DNA from 2 places in the Bradyrhizobium zhengyangense genome. Region 2 is predicted to be linked to the other one. Evidence: predicted binding sites of a transcription regulator. Region 2 holds the regulator's gene; the other holds the start of a gene.
The links. Region 2 encodes HrcA, which represses chaperone genes, less so after heat shock. Its sites were predicted from a motif close to GTTAGCACTCNCNNNNNGNGAGTGCTAAC; they were not measured.
Positions count from the first base shown of each region.

Region 1: a site for HrcA is predicted at 3,308-3,336, ahead of L6639_RS26385 (co-chaperone GroES). Genes of this name have one in related genera too.

Region 1 is NZ_JAKLTZ010000007.1:185,092-195,727, reverse strand. Features, by position in the region: gene L6639_RS26395 (hypothetical protein) at 1-1,032, opposite strand, end outside; gene groL (chaperonin GroEL) at 1,169-2,800, opposite strand; gene L6639_RS26385 (co-chaperone GroES) at 2,918-3,214, opposite strand; gene L6639_RS26380 (hypothetical protein) at 3,531-4,052, shown strand; gene L6639_RS26375 (protein phosphatase CheZ) at 4,250-5,014, opposite strand; gene L6639_RS26370 (L,D-transpeptidase) at 5,331-6,146, shown strand; gene L6639_RS26365 (DUF2076 domain-containing protein) at 6,216-7,055, opposite strand; gene L6639_RS26360 (ChbG/HpnK family deacetylase) at 7,195-8,040, opposite strand; gene L6639_RS26355 (glycosyltransferase family 2 protein) at 8,037-9,158, opposite strand; gene hisG (ATP phosphoribosyltransferase) at 9,263-10,237, opposite strand; gene L6639_RS26345 (ATP phosphoribosyltransferase regulatory subunit) at 10,241-10,636, opposite strand, start outside.
Region 2 is NZ_JAKLTZ010000002.1:780,478-791,113, forward strand. Features, by position in the region: gene dnaJ (molecular chaperone DnaJ) at 10-1,143, opposite strand; gene dnaK (molecular chaperone DnaK) at 1,405-3,306, opposite strand; gene L6639_RS08905 (hypothetical protein) at 3,704-4,642, shown strand; gene pncA (bifunctional nicotinamidase/pyrazinamidase) at 4,773-5,495, shown strand; gene grpE (nucleotide exchange factor GrpE) at 5,550-6,155, opposite strand; gene hrcA (heat-inducible transcriptional repressor HrcA) at 6,265-7,353, opposite strand; gene rph (ribonuclease PH) at 7,522-8,235, shown strand; gene rdgB (RdgB/HAM1 family non-canonical purine NTP pyrophosphatase) at 8,247-8,882, shown strand; gene hemW (radical SAM family heme chaperone HemW) at 8,869-10,026, shown strand; gene L6639_RS08940 (penicillin-binding protein activator) at 10,144-10,636, opposite strand, start outside.

The sequences.
Region 1 (10,636 bases), on a different contig from region 2:
GATCCAGAGGATCAGCTTGTCTGATGTCCCCGGCTTGTCGGCGGAAACGAGGCCCGCGACCTCGATCGTGTCGGTGAGCTCGAGCGCCGGGAAATCCTGGTTCGGCCGCTTGAACACCAGCTTGAGCTTGCCGGTGGCGGCGTTGAAGCTCTGCGAGACCGGCTTGGCCGCGAGCGTCCTGCTGAGCACGCCGGCGATCGCGCCTGCGAGCTTGTCGCGGTTGATCTTGTCGCCGTCGCGCCAGTCGGCAGCGCCAACGCGGATGGTGCGATCCATTTCCACCAGTCCGGCGGTCCAGCCTGCGGCCGTGACGCCTGGCATCGCCTTGAATTTTGCGAGCAGCGCGGCCGCGCGCTCCGGATCGACCGACATGTTGATGGTCTGCTCGCCGGCGCGCAGCGCGTCACAGCCGACGGTCAGGCTTGCCAGCGTCACCTCGACGTCCTGGCCCTTGAGGCCTTTCAGGAAGTCGGTCGCGGCATCGAGCTTGACCTTGACCGCGATCGCCTCCGGCGAGACTTCAGTGAAATCCTTCGGCTGGGGCGTGATGCCGTCGTCGGTGGTCTGGTTGTCCAGAAACTCCTTCTCGCTGAGATCGGCATTATCAGGCGAGGTCACTTCGGTCACGGCCTGGCCGATGCCGATCTGGCCGCGGAATTCAAAGGTGTCGCCGGTGGGCTTGCGCGTAAGCTTGACCGTGACAGGCGCCTTCGCGCCGAGGCTCGTGGTCGTGCCGGTCAAGGTCTGGCCGGAGACCTGGAGATTGACGACGAAGCGATCCTTGCGATCGGAATTCTTCGCCACGGGATAGCAAACGTCGAGCACGGCCGCGGTGACCGTCTTGCCCTGCCGCGTCTCCTTCAGGATGACGTCGGCGTTGCCGTCCATCAGCCCGTCGATCGAGGTGAAATAGCGCGTCTCGGTGCCGCCGGGCGCCGCGGCCTTCGGCGACAGCTTCATCTGGGCTGATACGAGCCCTGGAGACATGACGAGCAGGCTTGCCAAGAGAGCCGTCGGAAAAAGCGCGCGCATTGACGAAATCCTCAAATCAGAATCGGCGCGCCACCGTAGTGGGTTTTGTCCGCCGGTTGAAGCGCGGGCCAGTCTCGACAAAAAAGAAGGCCGCCCGGAGGCGGCCTTCGCAACAGTGTCAGGGGGAAGGATGGGCTCAGAAGCCACCCATGCCGCCGCCGGCCGGCATGGCGGGCGGGGCATCCTTCTTCGGCGCCTCGGCGACCATGGCTTCGGTGGTCACCAGCAGGCCGGCCACGGAGGAGGCGTCCTGCAGCGCGGTGCGCACCACCTTGGCGGGATCGATGATGCCCTTCTCGATCATGTCGACATAGTCCTCGGTCTGGGCGTCGAAGCCGAAGGTCTCGGACTTGTTCTCCAGGATCTTGCCGACCACGATCGACCCCTCGACGCCGGCATTCTCCGAGATCTGGCGGATCGGAGCTTCGAGCGCCTTCAGCACGATGTTGATGCCGGCCTGCACGTCGGCGTTGGCGTTGGTGAGACGGCCGACCGCCTTCTTGGCGCGCAGCAGCGTCACGCCGCCGCCGGGGACGATGCCTTCCTGCACCGCGGCGCGGGTGGCGTTGAGCGCGTCCTCGACGCGGTCCTTCTTCTCCTTGACCTCGATCTCGGTCGCGCCGCCGACGCGGATAACCGCGACACCGCCGGCAAGCTTGGCCAGACGCTCCTGCAGCTTCTCACGGTCGTAGTCCGAGGTGGTCTCCTCGATCTGGGCCTTGATCTGCCCGACGCGGGCCTCGATCTCCGGCTTCTTGCCGGCGCCCTTGACGATCGTGGTGTTCTCCTTGTCGATCACGACCTTGCCGGCGCGGCCGAGCATCTTCACCGTGACGTTCTCGAGCTTCATGCCGAGATCGTCGGAGATCAGCTGGCCACCGGTGAGGATCGCGAGGTCTTCCAGCATGGCCTTGCGGCGATCGCCGAAGCCCGGCGCCTTGACGGCGGCGACCTTGAGGCCGCCACGCAGGCGGTTGACGACCAGGGTCGCCAGCGCCTCGCCCTCGACGTCCTCGGCGATGATGACGAGCGGCTTGCCCGACTGCACGACGGCTTCGAGCACCGGCAGCATGGCCTGCAGGCCGGAGAGCTTCTTCTCGTGCAGGAGGATGTAGGCGTCCTCGAGCTCGGCGGTCATCTTCTCGGGGTTGGTGACAAAGTACGGGCTGAGATAGCCGCGGTCGAACTTCATGCCCTCGACGATGTCGACTTCGGTGTCGAGCGACTTGTTTTCCTCGACGGTGATGACGCCTTCGTTGCCGACCTTCTGCATCGCCTGCGCGATCATCTTGCCGATGGCGGCATCGCCGTTGGCCGAGATGGTGCCGACCTGGGCGACCTCGGAAGAGGACGCGACCGGCTTGGCGCGCTTCTCGATGTCCTTGACGACGGCATGGACCGCGATGTCGATGCCGCGCTTGAGGTCCATCGGGTTCATGCCGGCGGCAACCGATTTGGCGCCTTCGCGCACGATGGCCTGGGCCAGCACGGTCGCGGTGGTGGTGCCGTCGCCGGCGAGGTCGTTGGTCTTGGAGGCGACCTCACGCACCATCTGGGCGCCCATGTTCTCGAACTTGTCCTCGAGCTCGATCTCCTTGGCGACGGTGACGCCGTCCTTGGTGATGCGGGGGGCGCCGAATGACTTCTCGATGACGACGTTGCGGCCCTTCGGACCGAGCGTCACCTTGACCGCGTTGGCGAGAATGTCGACGCCGCGCAGCATGCGATCGCGCGCGTCTCCGGAAAACTTGACGTCCTTGGCAGCCATTGTCTGCAATCCCTGTTGTGTCGTGATGTGTCGTGCGTGGTGATGTGCGGCGGAACGATGGATGCCCGGACCTGATGATCCGGGCATAGCATTCAGCGGCCGTTCAGGCTGACGGCCTTAGGCCATCACGCCCATGATGTCCGACTCCTTCATGATCAGGAGCTCTTCGTTGTCGATCTTGACCTCGGTGCCCGACCACTTGCCGAACAGCACGCGGTCGCCGACCTTGAGGTCGATCGGGATCAGCTTGCCAGCCTCGTCACGGCCGCCGGGGCCGACCGCGACGACTTCGCCCTGGGACGGCTTTTCCTTGGCTGTGTCGGGGATGATGATGCCGCCCTTGGTCTTTTCCTCGGCGTCGATACGTTTGACCACGACACGGTCATGCAGCGGACGAAATTTGGACTTAGCCATGACGTTTCCCTTTGGAGGCTCGCTTTTTTCGAAAGCAGCGGAAGTGGGTGGCGGCGCCGCCGTCCTTCCTCTTCCCGAGGGGCGAACGGCGCGCTTAGCAATCGGTCTTTCCGAGTGCTAATAGTGCGCAGGGGATATGGCTTGGCTGCGATCCTGTCAAGCAAAGGTGGTTAAGCGATTGGTGAGGCGGATATAGGATGGTGGCATTGGAAACTTGTTCGGGGCTCGGGCGTATCAAAGGACGTCATTGCTCTGGCAGCGGTTTTGCGCTTGGCTGCGGGAGGGGTGCGGCCATGGTCTTGTTCGGGGGAATGCCATGATCAGTTCAGCTCACGCGCGCACGGTTGCCAATCTGGCGGCGGCCTCTTGCCTGGCGCTGCTGTTGGGGGCCTGCGGCGGCGGCATGAGCCTGCCGTCCTTCTCTTCGTCCCAGCCTGCGCCTGAGGCCGAGCCCGGCGTCGCGCCGGAAATGCCGGCCTCGATCCGCGCCGACGAGATCGTCGGCCGCTGGGGCCTCGCCTCGTTCCAGAACCCGGCCGACCGCGCCCGCACCGAGGCGGCGGCGAGGGCCCAGTGCAAGAATCCCTACGTGATCGGCGCCGGGTCCTCCGGCGGGGTGGTCATGCATCTGGCCGACCAGGCAACGCCCCAGGAGCTGCGGCTGAAGGGCTCGCCGAGCGGCAAGAACTATATCGGCCCGTCCGGTCCGACGCCCGGCGAGCAGGACCGCGAGATCGTCTCTTTCGACGGCCGCGTCATGATCACCCGCTTCGTCGACAAGGACGCCGCCACCCGCTACGGCAACATGGTCTATGTCCGCTGCGCGCCGCGGGCGTGACCGGGGTTTCGGCCTAACCACTCGTCATTGCGAGCGAAGCGAAGCAATCCAGTCTGTCTCCGCGGAGGCAGCTTGGATTGCTTCGTCGCTTCAGCGCAAAATTGCTGCGCGATTTTGTCGCGAGCTCCTCGCAATGACGAGAAACAAAAAATGCCGGCCCGAGGGCCGGCATTTTGTTTGTCTGTTTGCGCGTCCGCTTAGTCGAACAGCGCGTCGATGTCGTCCTGCGAGGCATGGCCGACGTCGCCGGCGAGCTTCGGGCCGTTGAGGAGCTTGTCGTCCTCGCTGCGAGTGTCGACCGGAGCCGGCACGTGAGCCTTGATGGCGTCGACGCCGCCCCAGATCTCCATCATCGCGTTGATGTGCTGCTCGATGAACTTCATCGTGCTCATGACCTTGCTGATGCGCTGGCCGGTCAGGTCCTGGAAGTTGCAGGCTTCGAAGATCGAGATGACCCGTTCCTGGATGTCGTCGGCAAGCCGCTTCTGCTGGTCGGCCGATTGCACCTTGGACATCGCGCTGGCCGCCTGGTCGATCGACTCGGCGGCTTCGAGGATCTGCTGGGTCGCCTGTTCGGTGCCGCCGACCACTGCACCGAGCTCGCCATTGACCTTGGCCATCTCGCCGCCGTCGAAGCTCTTGCCGTGCAGGGTCGCGATCTCGCGCTTGGTGCGGTCGATGGCGTCGTGGATGAGGTCGAGCTCGACCTTCAGCTTCTCGCACTGTTCGATCTGGGCGCGGTAGGTTTCCAGCAGCGCGCGCGTATCGGCAACTTCCTGCGCCACGACGGCATCGCTCGGCGGCAGCGCGGCTTGGCTGCTTCGTGCCATCTGGGCGCGGATCGCGCGCAGCTCCGCCATGATTTCGCTATGCATCGGGCCGGCCTCTTCAGTCACGTCTAAAACTGGCATCTCGCCACCGGCGATATCCTCGACACGAAAACGCTTGCGGTGAACAGCCATCAGGATACTCCCCCCACCTCACTCACGCGTCTTTGTAGACAGAAGCAATTTAACACGAGGTTCACGTCAGGAACTGTTGTGCAGCCGCGCGCGACGGCGCGCAAACGCACGATTAACCATGAGGCTTTGCCTTTCATCGAAAATAAACGCTGATCGGGAAATTGCAGCGTTGCTCGCGACGTGGTGAATCGAAACGCCTGATCTGTTTACCAAACGCAACGGAGTTTGCTCTTTATTGACCACGTCGGGGACGCGAAAAATCAGCCAGCGCGTTCGGCGGCGAATGCAACTAGACGAAACAGTACAGAGTACGTCGATGTTCAAGAAAATGTCTGTTGCGCTGCTCGGCAGCGCATGCGCCTTCATTGTCGGCGCGACCAGCGCCAGCGCCTTCGACAATAGCGTGCCGAACGATCCGCCCGCGGTGCTCTACCAGCCGCGTGTAACCCCCGCGCCGGTGCGCGTCGCCTCCAATGCCAGTATGGGCGGCGGTTTCATCGAGTTCCTGTTCGGCGACGGACCCGGCCGCGGCCCGGCCTATGCGCCGGAGCAGCCGATCTATCAGCAGCAGCCCGCTTACGCCGATCCGCGTCGCATGCCGCCGATGGGCGAGCCGCAGATGCAGGGCGGTTATCAGCAAGGCGCAAGCTACCAGCAGGAAGCGATCGATCCGCGGCAGCGTCCGTTCGATCCGAAATTCGAGAAACAGCTGGTCGACTATAGCGGCAAGGAAGGCGCCGGCACCATCGTCGTCGATTCCAACAACAAGTTCCTCTACCTCGTCGAAGGCAACGGCCGGGCGCTGCGCTATGGCATCGGCGTCGGACGCGAGGGCTTCACCTGGACCGGCGTGAAGTCGATCACCGCCAAGCGCGAATGGCCCGATTGGACGCCGCCGGCGGAAATGATCGCCCGCCGTCCCGACTTGCCGAGGCACATGGAAGGCGGCCCGGAAAACCCGCTCGGCGCGCGTGCAATGTATCTCGGCTCCACGCTCTATCGCATCCACGGCTCCAACGAGCCCTGGACCATCGGCACCAACGTTTCCTCCGGTTGCATCCGCATGCGCAACGAGGACGTCATCGACCTCTATGGCCGCGTCAATGTCGGCACCAAGGTCGTGGTGATGTGAGACTCTGACGTTTGATGTGAAAACGGCCGCCTCATCGGCGGCCGTTTTTGTTTGGCGCGTCGCGCGGCTTTACGCGTAGTCGCTGCCGCCATCGTCACCGCCGCCGAAATCGCTGTCGTCGGCCGTGTCCATATTGTCGTTGTTGTCGTAGTTCTGGTCGTCGTTGTCGCGATCGTTCGAGGCCTGGTCGAAGAAGCCCTGACGGGAATCCCGGTTCGACCCGATGTCATCGAGGCCGGCGTCGCGCGCGAGCGAGCCGCCGGACTGGTCGCCGCCCCAGGGACTGCCACCCGTGGAGCCGCCACCGCGCTCCTCGATGATGGTGGTGTCGCCGAAAGCCTGATGCGATCCGCCGCCCATCATGCCGCGAATGCTGGAGAGCAGCAGCGAGCCGCCGACCACGCCGGCCGCGGCCGCCGCCGCGGTGCCGAGGAACGAGCCGCCGCCACCGCCGACCGGCGGCGCGCCATAGCCCTGTCCGTATCCTTGTCCGTATCCCTGGCCTTGTCCGTAAGCCTGACCGTAAGGCGGCTGGCCGTAGCCGGGCTGGGCCTGCTGCATCGCCTGACCGCTGTTCCAGACCGGCCGCTGCTCGCGCGGCGGCACATTCGGAACCGAGCCGCGCGATTGGCTCGTGCCAAACAGCGTGTCGCGCATGGTGTCGAGAAAACCGCCGGACTGCGGCTGCTCGGGCGCATGGGCCGCTTCCAGCTCCTGGATGCGGTTATGCGCGCGCTTGAGCGCTTCGTCCTGCAACAGCGTGGTCTGCACCAGCGCATAGACCGCGCCGGGTGCCTTGCGTAAGCCGTCCGAAATCGCGGCAATCGCGTCGGGATCGCGCGGTGCATTTTCCAGTTTCGAAAGCCGGTCGAAAAGCTCGTCGACGAGTTGGCGTTCCTGCGGCGTCATGGTCAGTCTCCCTCGCGCGAAACAAGCGCAAGCGGGATGTAGGGTTCCATTGTGGCCCCAACAGTGGCTGCAGGATTAAATTTCGGTATGCGACAGACTGCCCCAAAGCTTAGCCTTTCAGGGTCGGCTTTCGCCGATTTCATCCCAATGTCACATGGCTCGTCGCGAGGAGCTGTGCGAAGGCGTCGCTTGCAAGATAGGCATGCTCGCGTTCCCTGACATCGGTCATCGGGTCGAGACCGGCGAGAACCTCGTCGACAAAGCCGGGATGGCACATGACGAGGCCGCCTTCGGGCAGGCCTGCGAGGAATTGCCGCATCAGCTCGCCGAACTCGGCCGCGCGGGTGAAATCATAGGCGCCGGCAAAGGCGGGATTGAATGCAAGGCCGGCGCGGCCCGCACGGCGGCGGAACGGTGCGCTGAGCAGATCGAGCAACAGGGCTTTCGGAGAGGCCAGCCGCTGCATCAGCGGCAAATCGCGTCCGCCCTGGCGCACCCAGGCCTTTGGCGCGATCTCGCTGACGGCCTCGACAAAGCCGTCGCGCACTTGCGGAAACAGCTGCACGTGCTGATGGCCGTCGACGAAGTCGGGCGCCCGGCCGAAGGCTTCCGCGAACGCCAGCAGCTGCGCCCTCACTTCGTTGCGAAAGAACTCGCTGTCGAGCCGCCGCAAAAATCCTGCACGCAGCAGTTTTGGAAAGGCCATGAACATGTCGCCGTCCAAGGGGCGGAAATGCATGGTGAGGGGGCGGAACGGCGCCGACAGCGTCACATGCAATCCGATCGCGCAGCGCGGGCTCGCCGTCGCGGCGGCAGAAAGCGCGTCGACCTCGCGCTGCTCGATCGCGGGGCCGACCATCATCACAGACGTCGCGTTGAGGCGGCCGCGTTCGATCAGGTCGCGAATGGCGCGGTTGACGCCGGGGCTGATGCCGTAATCGTCGGCGCAGAGCCAGATCTGCCGCAAGCGCGCGGCCGTGCTCATTCGGCCGCGGTCCTGTTGGATGCGTCCTGGCTCGAAGCGTCCTGGCTCGAAGCGTCCTGGCTCGAAGCGTCCTGGCTTGAAGCGTCCTGACTTGAAGCGTCCTGGGCCTTGTCGGCACCAAAATGCTTTTCGCTGTGCTCGGCGACGAAGTAGATCGGACGCGCCTTCAGCTCGGAGAGGATCTTGCCGATATATTCGCCGACGATGCCGATCATGATCAGTTGCACGCCGCCGATCGTCATCAGGCCGACCACGAGCGAGGGATAGCCCGGCACCTGCTTGCCCGTCGTGAACACCTCCCACAGGATCGAGAGGCCGAACAGGAAGGCGACGCCGGCAAGCGCGACTCCGAGCAGGCTGGCGAAGCGCAGCGGCGCCACCGAGAACGAGGTCAGGCCCTCGATCGACAGGCCGAGCAGGCGGGCAGCGTTGAAAGTGGTGACGCCATGGGCGCGCGCCGCAGGCTCGTAATCGACGCGAATCTGGCGGAAGCCGATCCAGCTGGCCAACCCCTTGAAGAAGCGGTTGCGCTCCGGCAGTTGCCGAAGCGCGGTGACCGCGCGCGGCGAGAGCAAGCGGAAGTCGCCGGCGTCCTCCGGAATCTTCTGGCGCGCGCCCCAATTGATCAGCGCGTAGAAGCCGTGCACGGCGAGGCGGCGCAGGAAGGTCTCGTTGTCGCGATGCGCCTTGGCGGTGTAGACGACGTCATAGCCGTCATCGATCCAGTGCCGCACCAGCTGCTCGATCAGGGCGGGCGGATGCTGACCGTCGCCGTCCATGAACATGACAGCGCCGAGCCGGGCATGGTCGAGGCCGGCCATCAAAGCCGCCTCCTTGCCGAAATTGCGCGACAGCGAGACGACCTGGACGTCGATCGCGTCGGCTGGCAGCGAGCGTGCGATCGACAACGTGCTGTCCGTGCTGCCGTCGTCGACATAGACGACCTCGCAAGAGAGGCGGTAGCGCTGCCGCAAGGTCTTGGCGAGATCGCAGATGCGCTGGTGCAGGGCGGCCAGGCCCGCCGCCTCATTATAGACGGGGACGACAATCGACAGCCCCTTCGCAGCGGCATTCGCTGCGGTGGTCGTCAGGGCGGAAACATCAGAGCCCAGCGTCATCGATCAAGGTTCCAGAGCGCGTTCAGGATCATCGGGGCAGCATATGATAGCTGCAGCTTGCTGTCGCTACGCTGAACGGAGCTGCTCAACGAGCTTTGGGCTCACTACCGCAGGAAAGTCTCAAGCTTGGCGAACAGCGGGTTTTCCCGATCGAACACGTAGTCGAGCGAGACCACCGAGACGGTCTCGGCCCCGTGTTCGCGCAGGAAGCTCGCCAGCGCATAGATCTGCCCAGGTGGGCAGTGCAGCGTGAGCATGCCCGACGAGGTCGGCCCGCCGAACGGAGCCTCGACGCCGAAGCGGCTGTGAGCTTCGCCGAGCAGGGTGGCGTCGCATTGCCGGAAGCGGGTCCGGACCTCGCGGTATTTGTTGGCGCGCGCCCGGGCCGCGATGTGGTCGAGGATGATGCGCGCGGTCTCGCGGGCTTGCGGCGACCAGTCGGCATCTTTCGAGGCGACCAGATTGGCCTGGCTGCGCAGGATCACGCCGTCGTCGAGCACCCGCAGGCCGTTGGCGGCAAGCGTCGCACCCGTCGTGGTGATGTCGACGATCAGCTCGGCGCTGCCGGCCGCCGGCGCGCCCTCGGTCGCGCCCGCGCTTTCGACGATGCGGTAATCGCTGATGCCGCGCTGCGAGAAGAACGCGCGGGTGAGATTGATGAACTTGGTCGCGACCCGCATCCGCATGTGATGCTGCTCGCGGAAGCCGGTGGCGACGTCGTCGAGATCGGCCATGGTGCGGACGTCGATCCAGGCCTGCGGCACCGCGACCACGACGTCGGCATAGCCGAACCCCAGTCCGTCGATCAGCGACACGCGCTTCTCCGCGTCCGCGATGTTGTCGCGCACCAGGTCTTCTCCGGTGACGCCGAAATGCGCGTAGCCGCGCGACAATTGCGCGGCGATCTCGCTCGCCGAGAGATAGGCGACCTCGACATTGTCGAGGCCCGCGATCGTGCCGCGATAGTCGCGGGCGCCGCCGGCCTTCGACAGCTTGAGGCCGGCGCGGGCGAAGAAGGCTTCGGTATTTTCCTGAAGGCGGCCCTTGGAGGGAACGGCCAGGACGAACGGCGCGCTCATGGCTTAAGCTCCCACCTTGCGGCCGATGCTGGTCAGCGCATCCACCCAGACCGAGAAGCCGACCGCCGGTATAGGAGCGGCCGCTCCGAGCTGGGTCATCAGTCCATCATAGCGACCACCGGCAACCAGCGGCTCGGTGCCGTTACCCCTGTGATGCACTTCGAATTCAAACCCCGTGTAGTAGTCGAGGCCGCGCCCGAACGCGGTCGAGAAGCGCGTGCTCTTCACGTCGATACCGCGCGCGGCCATGAAGCCGACCCGGCTCTCGAGCTGGTCGATCGCGCCATTCAGATCGAGCCTTGCCTCAGCGGTGAGCGCCCGCAGCGCGGCGACCGCCTCGTCCGGATTGCCCGATATCGACAGAAAGCGCTTCAGCACGGCGATCGCCTCGCGCGGCAG
Region 2 (10,636 bases):
CAAGCCGCGTCAGTTCGCCCGATTACCGAAGAAATCCTTGACCTTGGCGAAGAAGCCCTCGGATTCCGGCTGGGTGTTGCCGGAGGAGAGTTTTTCGAACTCGGCCAGCAATTCCTGCTGCTTCTTGGTGAGATTCTGCGGGGTCTCGACCACGACCTGGACATACATGTCACCCATCTGGCGCGAGCGCAGCACCGGCATACCCTTTGATGCGATGCGGAATCGGCGGGCGGACTGGGTTCCGGCGGGCACCTTCACCTTGGCCTTGCCCTTGTCGATGGTGGGCACCTCGAATTCGCCGCCGAGCGCGGCCGTGACCATCGAGATCGGCACGCGGCAATGCAGATCGGCGCCGTCGCGCTGGAAGAACTGGTGCTGGGCCAGCGACAGGAAGATGTAGAGGTCGCCGGGCGGACCGCCGCGGACGCCGGCCTCGCCCTCGCCGGCGAGCCGGATCCGGGTGCCGTCCTCGACGCCCTGTGGAATGTTGACTGACAGCGTTCGCTCGCGCGTGACGCGGCCCTGGCCCGAGCAGGACGGGCAGGCATCCTCGATCATCTGGCCGCGGCCCTGACAGCCGGGGCAGGTGCGCTCGAGGGTGAAGAAGCCCTGCGACTGCCGCACGCGGCCGGCGCCGCCGCAGGTCGAGCAGGTCTTCGGCTTGGTGCCGGCCTTGGCGCCGATACCCGAGCAGGCCTCGCAGGTGACCGAGACCGGAATCTCGATCTGCGCGGTCTTGCCGCCAAAGGCCTCCTCGAGGGTGATTTCCATGTTGTAGCGCAGATCGGCACCGCGCTCGCGGCCGCCGCGGCCGCGCTGCCCGGCCATGCCGAACAGATCTTCGAAAATGTCGGAGAAGGAGGATGCGAAGCCCGCGCCGAAACCGGCGCCGCCGCCGGGACCGCCCTGCTCGAACGCAGCATGGCCGAAACGGTCATAGGCCGCGCGCTTATCCTTGTCCTTCAGGACTTCGTAGGCCTCGTTGATTTCCTTGAACTTGACCTCGCTGGTCTCATCCCCGGGATTGCGGTCGGGATGGAATTTCATCGCCAGCTTGCGAAACGACGATTTCAGCTTGCCCTCGTCGGCCGTGCGTTCGACTTCGAGGGTTTCGTAGTAGCAGCGCTTGGTGGACGTGGACATGTCTGACTCAGGTCTATCCGATCGCGATTCAAGTCGGAGCGAAACAACGTCGCCACACGACGACATAGGCAGCCTTCCGCATCACTGCAGCGGGCTGCATGGCAGCGTTGAGCATAACGGCTGGGAATTGATTGATCGTAACGGGACTGACTCCAAAAGAGTTGCCGCCCGTCGAGCCCGACACGAAAGCCTCCCCCATGAAGGGGGAGGCCTTGAGAGCGTGTGGGGTCCAAGCCGTCCGCATCATGACCCTCTTGGGGCTTATGCGGACTTCTTGTTGTTCTTATCGTCGTCGACCTCGGTGAATTCCGCGTCGACGACGTCGTCCTTCGCAGCGTCCTTGGCCGCATCGGCCTCGGCCTGCTGCTTGTACATGGCCTCGCCGAGCTTCATCGACGCCTGAGCCAGCGTGTTGGTCTTGGCCTTGATCGCCTCGGCATCGCTGCCCTTCAGCGCTTCCTTGAGGTCGCTGACGGCGTCCTCGATGGCGCGGCGCTCGGTCTCGGAGACCTTCGAACCGTGCTCGGCCAGCGCCTTCTCGGTGGAGTGCACCAGCGCGTCGGCATGGTTCTTGGCATCGACCGCCTCGCGGCGCTGCTTGTCGGCCGCGGCATTGGCCTCGGCGTCCTTGACCATCTTGTCGATGTCGGCTTCCGACAGACCGCCTGAGGCCTGGATGCGGATCTGCTGCTCCTTGCCGGTAGCCTTGTCCTTGGCCGAGACGTTGACGATGCCGTTGGCGTCGATGTCGAAGGTCACCTCGATCTGCGGCATGCCGCGCGGAGCCGGCGGAATGCCCATCAGGTCGAACTGGCCGAGCATCTTGTTGTCGGCCGCCATTTCACGCTCGCCCTGGAAGACGCGGATGGTGACCGCGTTCTGATTGTCCTCGGCGGTCGAGAACACCTGGCTCTTCTTGGTCGGGATCGTGGTGTTGCGGTCGATGATGCGGGTGAACACGCCGCCCAGCGTCTCGATGCCCAGCGACAGCGGGGTCACGTCGAGCAGCAGCACGTCCTTGACGTCGCCCTGGAGCACGCCGGCCTGGATCGCGGCACCGATCGCCACGACTTCGTCCGGGTTGACGCCCTTGTGCGGCTCCTTGCCGAACAGCTGCTTCACGACTTCCTGGACCTTCGGCATGCGCGACATGCCGCCGACCAGAACGACTTCACCGATCTCACCGGCAGTGACGCCGGCGTCCTTCAGCGCCTTGCGGCACGGCTCGACGGTCTTCTGGACGAGGTCGTCGACCAGCGCTTCGAACTTGGCGCGGGTAAGCTTCATCGTCAGATGCTTCGGGCCGGTCTGGTCCGCGGTGATGAAGGGCAGGTTGATCTCGGTCTGCGTCGTCGACGACAGCTCGATCTTGGCCTTTTCAGCGGCTTCCTTCAGGCGCTGCAACGCGAGCTTGTCGTTGCGCAGGTTGATGCCCTGCTCCTTCTGGAACTCGTCCGCGAGGTAGCCCACGAGGCGCATGTCGAAGTCTTCGCCGCCGAGGAAGGTGTCGCCGTTGGTCGACTTCACCTCGAACACGCCGTCGCCGATTTCGAGAATGGAAATATCGAACGTGCCGCCGCCGAGGTCGTACACGGCGATCGTGCCGGCCTTGGTCTTGTCGAGGCCATAGGCGAGCGCGGCCGCGGTCGGCTCATTGATGATGCGCAGCACTTCAAGGCCCGCGATCTTGCCGGCGTCCTTGGTGGCCTGGCGCTGGGCGTCGTTGAAGTAAGCGGGAACGGTGATGACCGCCTGGTCGACCTTCTGGCCGAGATGGGCTTCCGCGGTCTCCTTCATCTTCTGCAAGATGAACGCCGAGACCTGCGAGGGCGAGTAGGTCTGGCCGTCGGCCTCGACCCAGGCATCGCCGTTGGAAGCCTTCACGATCTTGTACGGAACGAGCTTCTTGTCCTTCTCCACCATGGGGTCGTCGTAGCGGCGGCCGATGAGGCGCTTCACTGCGAAGAACGTACGCTCTGGATTGGTCACGGCCTGACGCTTGGCAGGCTGGCCGACGAGGCGCTCACCGTCGTCAGTCACGGCGACGATCGAAGGCGTCGTGCGCATGCCTTCGGAATTCTCGATGACTTTGGCGTTCTTGCCATCCATTACGGCGACGCACGAATTCGTGGTGCCGAGGTCGATCCCAATGACCTTTCCCATGGTCCTGATATCCTTCTTTTTGCGGCAGGTTGGCTGGGCCCAGAAGGCACCCGAACCGAAACCCCCTAAGATCAAACATTCGCGATATTGCGATGGTTGAGGCTCATATAGGAGGGGGGGAGGGGCCCGCAAGGACCGAACGCAACTTTGGGCCGTGAAAACATTGGGTTTTGGAAGATCGTATCCGGGCTCAACCGCACTTGCGGGTGAGGAAATATTAACAGGTTCGGCGATCGAGCGGCCGCCCGCCGCGATCCGCGGCCCGGCCCTGTTACCGCCGCGCCAAACCCGCTAAAAGGCGGCCGGCCGGACGGTCTCGCCATGGGGCTGCTTCGCGCGACAAAGCGCCCGAGGGCCGACCATCGTACGGCCTCAATGTGAACCAATCAGAGTGCCCATGAAGCTGATCCGCCCCCTCGCCGCACTCGTCCTCCTCGTCGCTTCGGCGCTTCCGGCGCTTGCCGCCGACGCCGTTTACCCGCCGGGACTGCGCCTCGGCATGGTGCCTCTGGTCGGCCTCAGCAAGGCCAAGACCTTCCCGGGCTTCGAGAACGAGGACGGCAGCGTCAAGGTGCTGATCACCGAGCTGCCGCCGGCGGCCTATAACGAGGTCGTCAGTGCGTTCAACGCCAATCCGGCCGGCACCAACGGCGTCAAGCCGGACAAGATCGAGACGTCGGCAGGCCTTGCGTATTTTACCACCGAAGGCGCCAAGGTTGGCGACACGCTGGTGAAGCGCTATTCGATGATCGTGCCGGGCACCGGCTTCTCCGGCTATGTCGCGGTGCAAATTCCCGAGAACGCTGCGAAGATCTACACAGACGAAGCGGTGCGGCAGATGTTTGCGACCGCCACTATCCGCAAGGAGGTGTCGGTCGACGAGCAGATCGGGCTGCTGCCGTTCAAGATCACCGATCTCGCCGGCTTCAAGGACGTCCGTACGCTGGTGCCGGGCTCGAGCATCATCCTGGCCGACGGCAGCGAGAGCTCGGGCTATGAATCCAAGCCATTCATCATCCTCGGCCTGATCGGCGCCACCCCGCAAGCCGCCGACGACCGCGCCCGCTTCGCCCAGGAGGCGGCCCTTCAGATTCCGGGTTTGCGCGAAACCAAAATCACCATGTCGGAGCCGATCCGCATCAACAGCCAGCCCGGCTTCGAGACCCGGATCGACGGCGTCAGCGGCAAGGACAAGACCCCGGTCACGGTGGTGCAGTGGATCCGCTTCGGCGGCGGCACCTCGCTGCGCATCATCGCCAGCGCCCCGCGCGACCAGTGGTCCGATGCCTTCACCCGTTTCCGCGCCGTGCGCGACGGCATCCAGCCGAAGGGTTAGAGGCCCTGGGGCTGGCAGCCCAAGCGTTCACCAGAGCCGGCTGCATTTTCGGGCTTTCGTTCGTACACGAACGGAACTAGGCTTCCCTCCATTGGATCAGCTTGAGATCATCCTGGAGGGGAGGCGGACGATGCTTAATCGACGACAGATCTTGGCCGCGATGGGAACGACGGCGCTTGCGAGCCTCGCTCCATCGGCACTGTTCGCAGCAGCTGCGATCAAGCCGGACGACAGCTCCGCGCTGCTCGTGATCGACGTGCAGAATTGCTTCCTGCCCGGCGGCAGCCTCGCGGTGAAGGAAGGCGAGCAGGTCGTGCCCGTCATCAACAAGATGGCGAAAGCGTTCTCGAACGTGGTGATGACGCAGGACTGGCACACGCCCGGCCACGTCTCGTTCGCATCAGTGCATTCGGGCAAGAAGCCGTTCGAGACCATCGACCTGCCCTATGGCAAGCAGGTGCTGTGGCCCGACCATTGCGTGCAGGGCACCGACGGCGCCTCGCTGTCGAAGGATCTCTCGATCCCGCAGGCCGAGCTCATCATCCGCAAGGGTTTTCACAAGGACGTCGACAGCTATTCGGCCTTCCTCGAAGCCGACGGCAAGACGACGACTGGCCTTGCCGCCTATCTGAAGTCGCGCAAGATCAAGCGCGTCTTCGTTGCGGGTCTCGCGACGGATTTCTGTGTCGCCTGGACCGCGCTCGATGCGCGCAAGGCAGGCTTTGAAGTCTATGTCGTGGAAGACGCCTGCCGCGGCATCGATACGCAGGGCTCGCTGGCAAAGGCCTGGGCCGACATGGCCAAGGCCGGCGTGAAGCGGATTCAGTCTGCGGATATCGCGGTCAGCGCGTAAGGCGCACACGCCGGACCTTGAGGAGACGCGCGCAAGCGCGCTCCTCAAAATCGCTCAGTTCGATTCGTTGCTGTTCGCCGCAGGCGCAGCCTTCGCGCCGCCCTTGGCGACGCCGACCAGCGCCGGGCGCAGCACGCGCTCGCCGATGGTGTAGCCGGCCTGCATGACCTGCACGACGGTGCCCGCGGGCACCGATGCGTCGGGCACTTCGTACATCGCCTGCTGGAAGTTCGGATCGAACTTCTGGCCCAAGGGATCGAACTTCTTCACGCCGTGCTTTTCCAGCGCACTGAGCAGCGATCGCTCGGTGAGTTCGACGCCTTCGATCAGCGCGGTCAGGCCGGGATCGGCGGTGGCACGCGCTTCAGCCGGAACGGCGTCGAGCGCGCGCTGGAGGTTGTCGGCGATGTCGAGCACGTCGCGGGCAAAGCCGGTGACACCGTAGAGCTTGGAATCGGCGACTTCCTTGGCGGTACGCTTGCGCAAATTCTCCATCTCGGCGAGCGTCCGCAGCATGCGGTCGCGCGCCTCGGCGGCTTCCTTCTGCAACAGCTCGACCGAACCCGGCTCGGGATCGTCGGGCATGATGTAGGGCTTCGACACCACGGGCTCGCCGGTCGGCGCGGCCGTGTCTTCGGGTTGCCGGGTTGGATCGGTCATCGGCTGCTTCTCGAACTCGCTCAGGGGGAGGTTTTCTGGCCCGGATATCGTGCTTCGGGCGCCGAAAATCAAGCGCCCGTGATCGGCTCAAATGCCGGTCAGCCCCCTACTAGCCTCCCAGCAGGCGACTGACGATGCGGGCGGCGTAGTCCACAGTCGGGATCACGCGGGCATAATTCAGCCGCGTCGGCCCGATCACGCCCAAAACGCCGACGATGCGGCCGGCGGCATCCCGATAGGGCGAGATGATGGTGGAGGAGCCCGATAGCGAAAACAGCTTGTTCTCGCTGCCGATGAAGATCCTGACACCTTCAGCGGTTTCGGCGCGCCCGAGCAGGTCGATCACGCCACGCTTGGTCTCGAGATCGTCGAACAGCAGCCTGACACGCTCGAGATCCTCCAGCGCATGCAGATCTTCCAGCAGATTGGCGTGGCCGCGGACGATGAGCTGGCGGTCCTCATTCTCGCCGCCCGACCAGCTCGCGATGCCGGCCGAAATGACCTTTTGCGTCAGCTGATCGAGCTCGGCGCGGGCCTCGCCAAGCGCGGTTTCGAGCTCCAGCCGCGCCTCTGCCAGCGTCCGGCCGCGGATCCGGGCGTTGAGGAAATTGCCGGCCTCCGTGAGCGCAGAGGATGGAACTCCGGGCGGCAGGGTCAACACGCGGTTTTCGACCTGACCGTCCTCGCCGACCAGGATCACCAACGCCTTTTCGGGTTCCAGCCTAACGAATTCGATGTGTTTCAGCCGCGCATTTGATTTTGGCGTCAGGACGACGGCGGCGGCGCGCGTGAGACCGGACAGCCGCGTCAGCGCTTCCGACAGCGCCGCCTCGACGGATTGGGCGTGGCCGACGGTCGCGAGCTGGCTCTGGATCGACTGCCGCTCGGCCTCGTTGAGGTCGCCGACCTGCATCAGGGCGTCGACGAAGAAGCGCAGGCCGAGTTCCGTCGGCAACCTTCCGGCCGAGGTGTGCGGCGCATAGATCAGGCCGAGCTGTTCCAGATCGGCCATGACATTGCGGACCGAGGCCGGCGACAGCGGCATCGCGATCAGGCGCGAGATGTTGCGCGAGCCGACCGGCTCACCGGTCGCGAGATAGCTTTCGACAATTTGTCGAAAGATGTCGCGGGAACGCTCGTTGAGCTGGGCGAGGCCTGCGCGCGGCGCGATCAGATGGATCGGATCGTGATGGGCCACAGACGGCAACTCCTCTCAGATGCTTGTAATTTGGCCATCCAGGACGGTTCTGACAAGCGCGGCGTTTGCGGGGTCGATATCAGGGGGTGAAAAAGCCTTGCTGCCCACCCTGACCCCACCTACAAGCACCGCGAACAGCCCTACCCCATGAGTTCTGGAGGATTTCCCATGCGGCCAAGCCGCCGTGCGCCCGACGAATTGCGCCCCGTGACGCTGGAGCGCGGCGTGGTCAAATATGCGGAAGGCTCCTGCCTCGTGAAATTCGGCGACACCCATGTGCTGGTCACCGCCACGCTGGAAGATCGCCTGCCGCCATGGCTGAAGGGCCAGGGCCGCGGCTGGGTCACCGCCGAGTATGGCATGCTGCCGCGCGCGACCTCCGAACGCACCCGCCGCGAAGCCGCCGCCGGCAAGCAGAGCGGCCGCACCGTCGAGATCCAGCGCCTGATCGGCCGCTCGTTGCGCACCATCGTCGACCTCGAAGCGCTCGGCGAACGCCAGATCACGGTCGATTGCGACGTGCTCCAGGCCGACGGCGGCACCCGCACGGCGTCGATCACCGGCGCCTGGGTCGCGCTGGCCGACTGCATCGCTTGGATGAAGGCGCGCAACATGGTCAAGGCCAACGTGATGCGCGACAACGTCGCCGCGATCTCCTGCGGCATCTACAACGGCACGCCGGTGCTCGATCTCGACTACGCCGAGGATTCGGAAGCCGAGACCGACGCCAATTTCGTCATGACCGGCGATGGCCGCATCGTCGAGGTGCAGGGCACCGCAGAACGCGAGCCGTTCACGCAGGACGAGTTCCTGAAGCTGATCGCGCTGGCGCAGAAGGGCATCGCGCGTCTGGTGGACTTGCAGAAACTGGCTGTCGCGTAGTCAATAGACCCATGCACCGCCGAATCACCGGAAAGCTCGTCATCGCGACCCACAATCCCGGCAAGCTCGCCGAGATGAAGGAGCTGCTCGCGCCTCACGGCATCGAGGTGGTGTCGGCCGGTGAACTCGGATTGGGCGAGCCCGACGAGACCGGCAACGATTTCCGCAGCAATGCCGCGATCAAGGCGATCGCGGCGGCGCAGGCGACCGGGCTGCCGTCCTTCGCCGACGATTCCGGCATCGTGGTCGACGCGCTCGACGGCGCGCCTGGCATCTACAGCGCGCGCTGGGCCGGTCCAAACAAAGACTTCGCCGCCGCGATGGCGCAGATCGAGCGTCTGTTGCAGGAGCGCGGTGCCATCAAGCCGGACAAGCGCAAAGCCCATTTCGTCTCCGCACTCTGCGTCGCCTGGCCGGACAATCATCTCGAAGAGGTCGAGGCGCGCGTCGACGGCACGCTGGTGTGGCCGCCGCGCGGCACTGCCGGCTTCGGTTACGATCCGATGTTCCTGCCCGACGGTCACATCAGAACCTTCGGCGAGATGGAAAGCATCGAGAAGCACGGCCTGCCACCGCTCGGCCTCGGCCTGTCGCACCGCGCCCGTGCCTTCGTGAAACTGGCGGAGATCTGCCTTGAGCCGCGCTAACAAGGATGCGTTCGGCGTCTACGTGCACTGGCCGTTCTGCCTGTCGAAGTGCCCCTATTGCGACTTCAACAGCCATGTCCGCCACGCCGCGATCGACGAGGCACGCTTTGCTTCGGCCTTCGCCCGCGAGATCGCGACGACCGCCGCGCGCGCACCCGGACGCGAGGTAACCTCGATCTTCCTCGGCGGCGGCACGCCGTCACTGATGCAGCCTTCAACCGTCGGCGCCGTGCTCGACGCGATCGGCAAGCACTGGACGGTGGCAAGCGATGTCGAAGTCACGCTGGAGGCCAATCCGACCAGTGTCGAAGCTACGCGCTTTGCCGGCTATCGCGCCGCCGGCGTCAACCGCGTCTCGCTCGGCGTGCAGGCGCTCGACGATGCCTCGCTGAAAGCGCTGGGCCGCATGCACAGCGCGCGAGAGGCGCTCGATGCCGTCGCGATCGCGCGCCGCTCGTTCGACCGTTACTCGTTCGATTTGATCTATGCCCGTCCCGACCAGACACCGGCGATGTGGGCGGACGAACTGCGCCTCGCGATCGATGAGGCGGCCGAACATTTGTCGCTCTACCAATTGACGATCGAGGAAGGCACGCCGTTCTTCGGCCTGCACCAGGCCGGCAAATTGAAGACGCCGAATGAAGCCGTGGCGCGCGCTCTCTACGACGTCACGCAGGAAACCTGCGACACGCTCGGGCTGCCCGCCTACGAGATTTCCAACCACGCACGGCGCGGCGCCGAGTGCCGGCACAATCTGGTCTACTGGCGCGGCGAGGAATATGCCGGCATCGGCCCCGGCGCCCACGGCCGTCTCGACATCGAGGGCGTGCGCCATGCCACCGCCACCGAGAAGCGCCCGGAAGCCTGGCTGATGCGGGTCGAGACCAATGGCGACGGAATCGTCACCGACGATCTCCTCAACAGCGAAGAGCGCGCCGACGAATTCCTGCTGATGGGATTGCGCTTGGCCGAGGGTATCGATCCCGAGCGCTACAAGGCGCTCTCCGGCCGCCCGCTCGACCCCAAACGTATCGCGCTGCTGCGTGAGGAGGGAGCGATCACGGTCGATGCGACGGGCCGCCTGCGCGTGACCAGCAGCGGATTCCCGGTGCTCGATGCGGTGGTCGCCGATCTCGCGGCGTAGCGAGATCTCGTAGGGTGGGGCAAAGGCGCACTTGCGCCGTGCCCACGATCTCTCTCGATCACGGAAACTGCGTGGGCACGCTACGCTTTGCCCGCCCCACGGCACCGTCGTCCTGAGCTACGCCCCAAAACTCTTCGGCGAGCCCGCGACCGCGACACCGCCACCTGTCGTCACCTTCATCACCGCAAGTCCGCGCTCATTGGTGCCGTCGGCGCGGAAGCGGAACAGGCCGTCGATGCCGGCAAAGCCTGAGGGGTTGGTGAGCACATCGGACGAGAAGCGCGTGGTGCCTTGCGTGCGCGCGAGCGCAGCAACGAGCGCGACCGCGTCATAAGCGAGCGTCGCGGTGCGGATCGGATCGGCGCCGTATTTGGTGCGATAGCGGCCGGAGAACGCGCGAAAACCCGCCGGATCGGGCGCGGCGTAGAGGCCGCCTTGCAAGTTTGGGCTGGCATAGACACGCGGACTGTCCCACAGGCCGGTGCCGAGCAGCTGGATGTTGCGCAAATTGGCGCCGGCCGCGGTCATCGCATCGGCGACCGCAACGACGGAATCGCCGTCATCGGCAATGAACAGCGCATCCGCACTGCCGAGCTGCTGCGCCACCGAT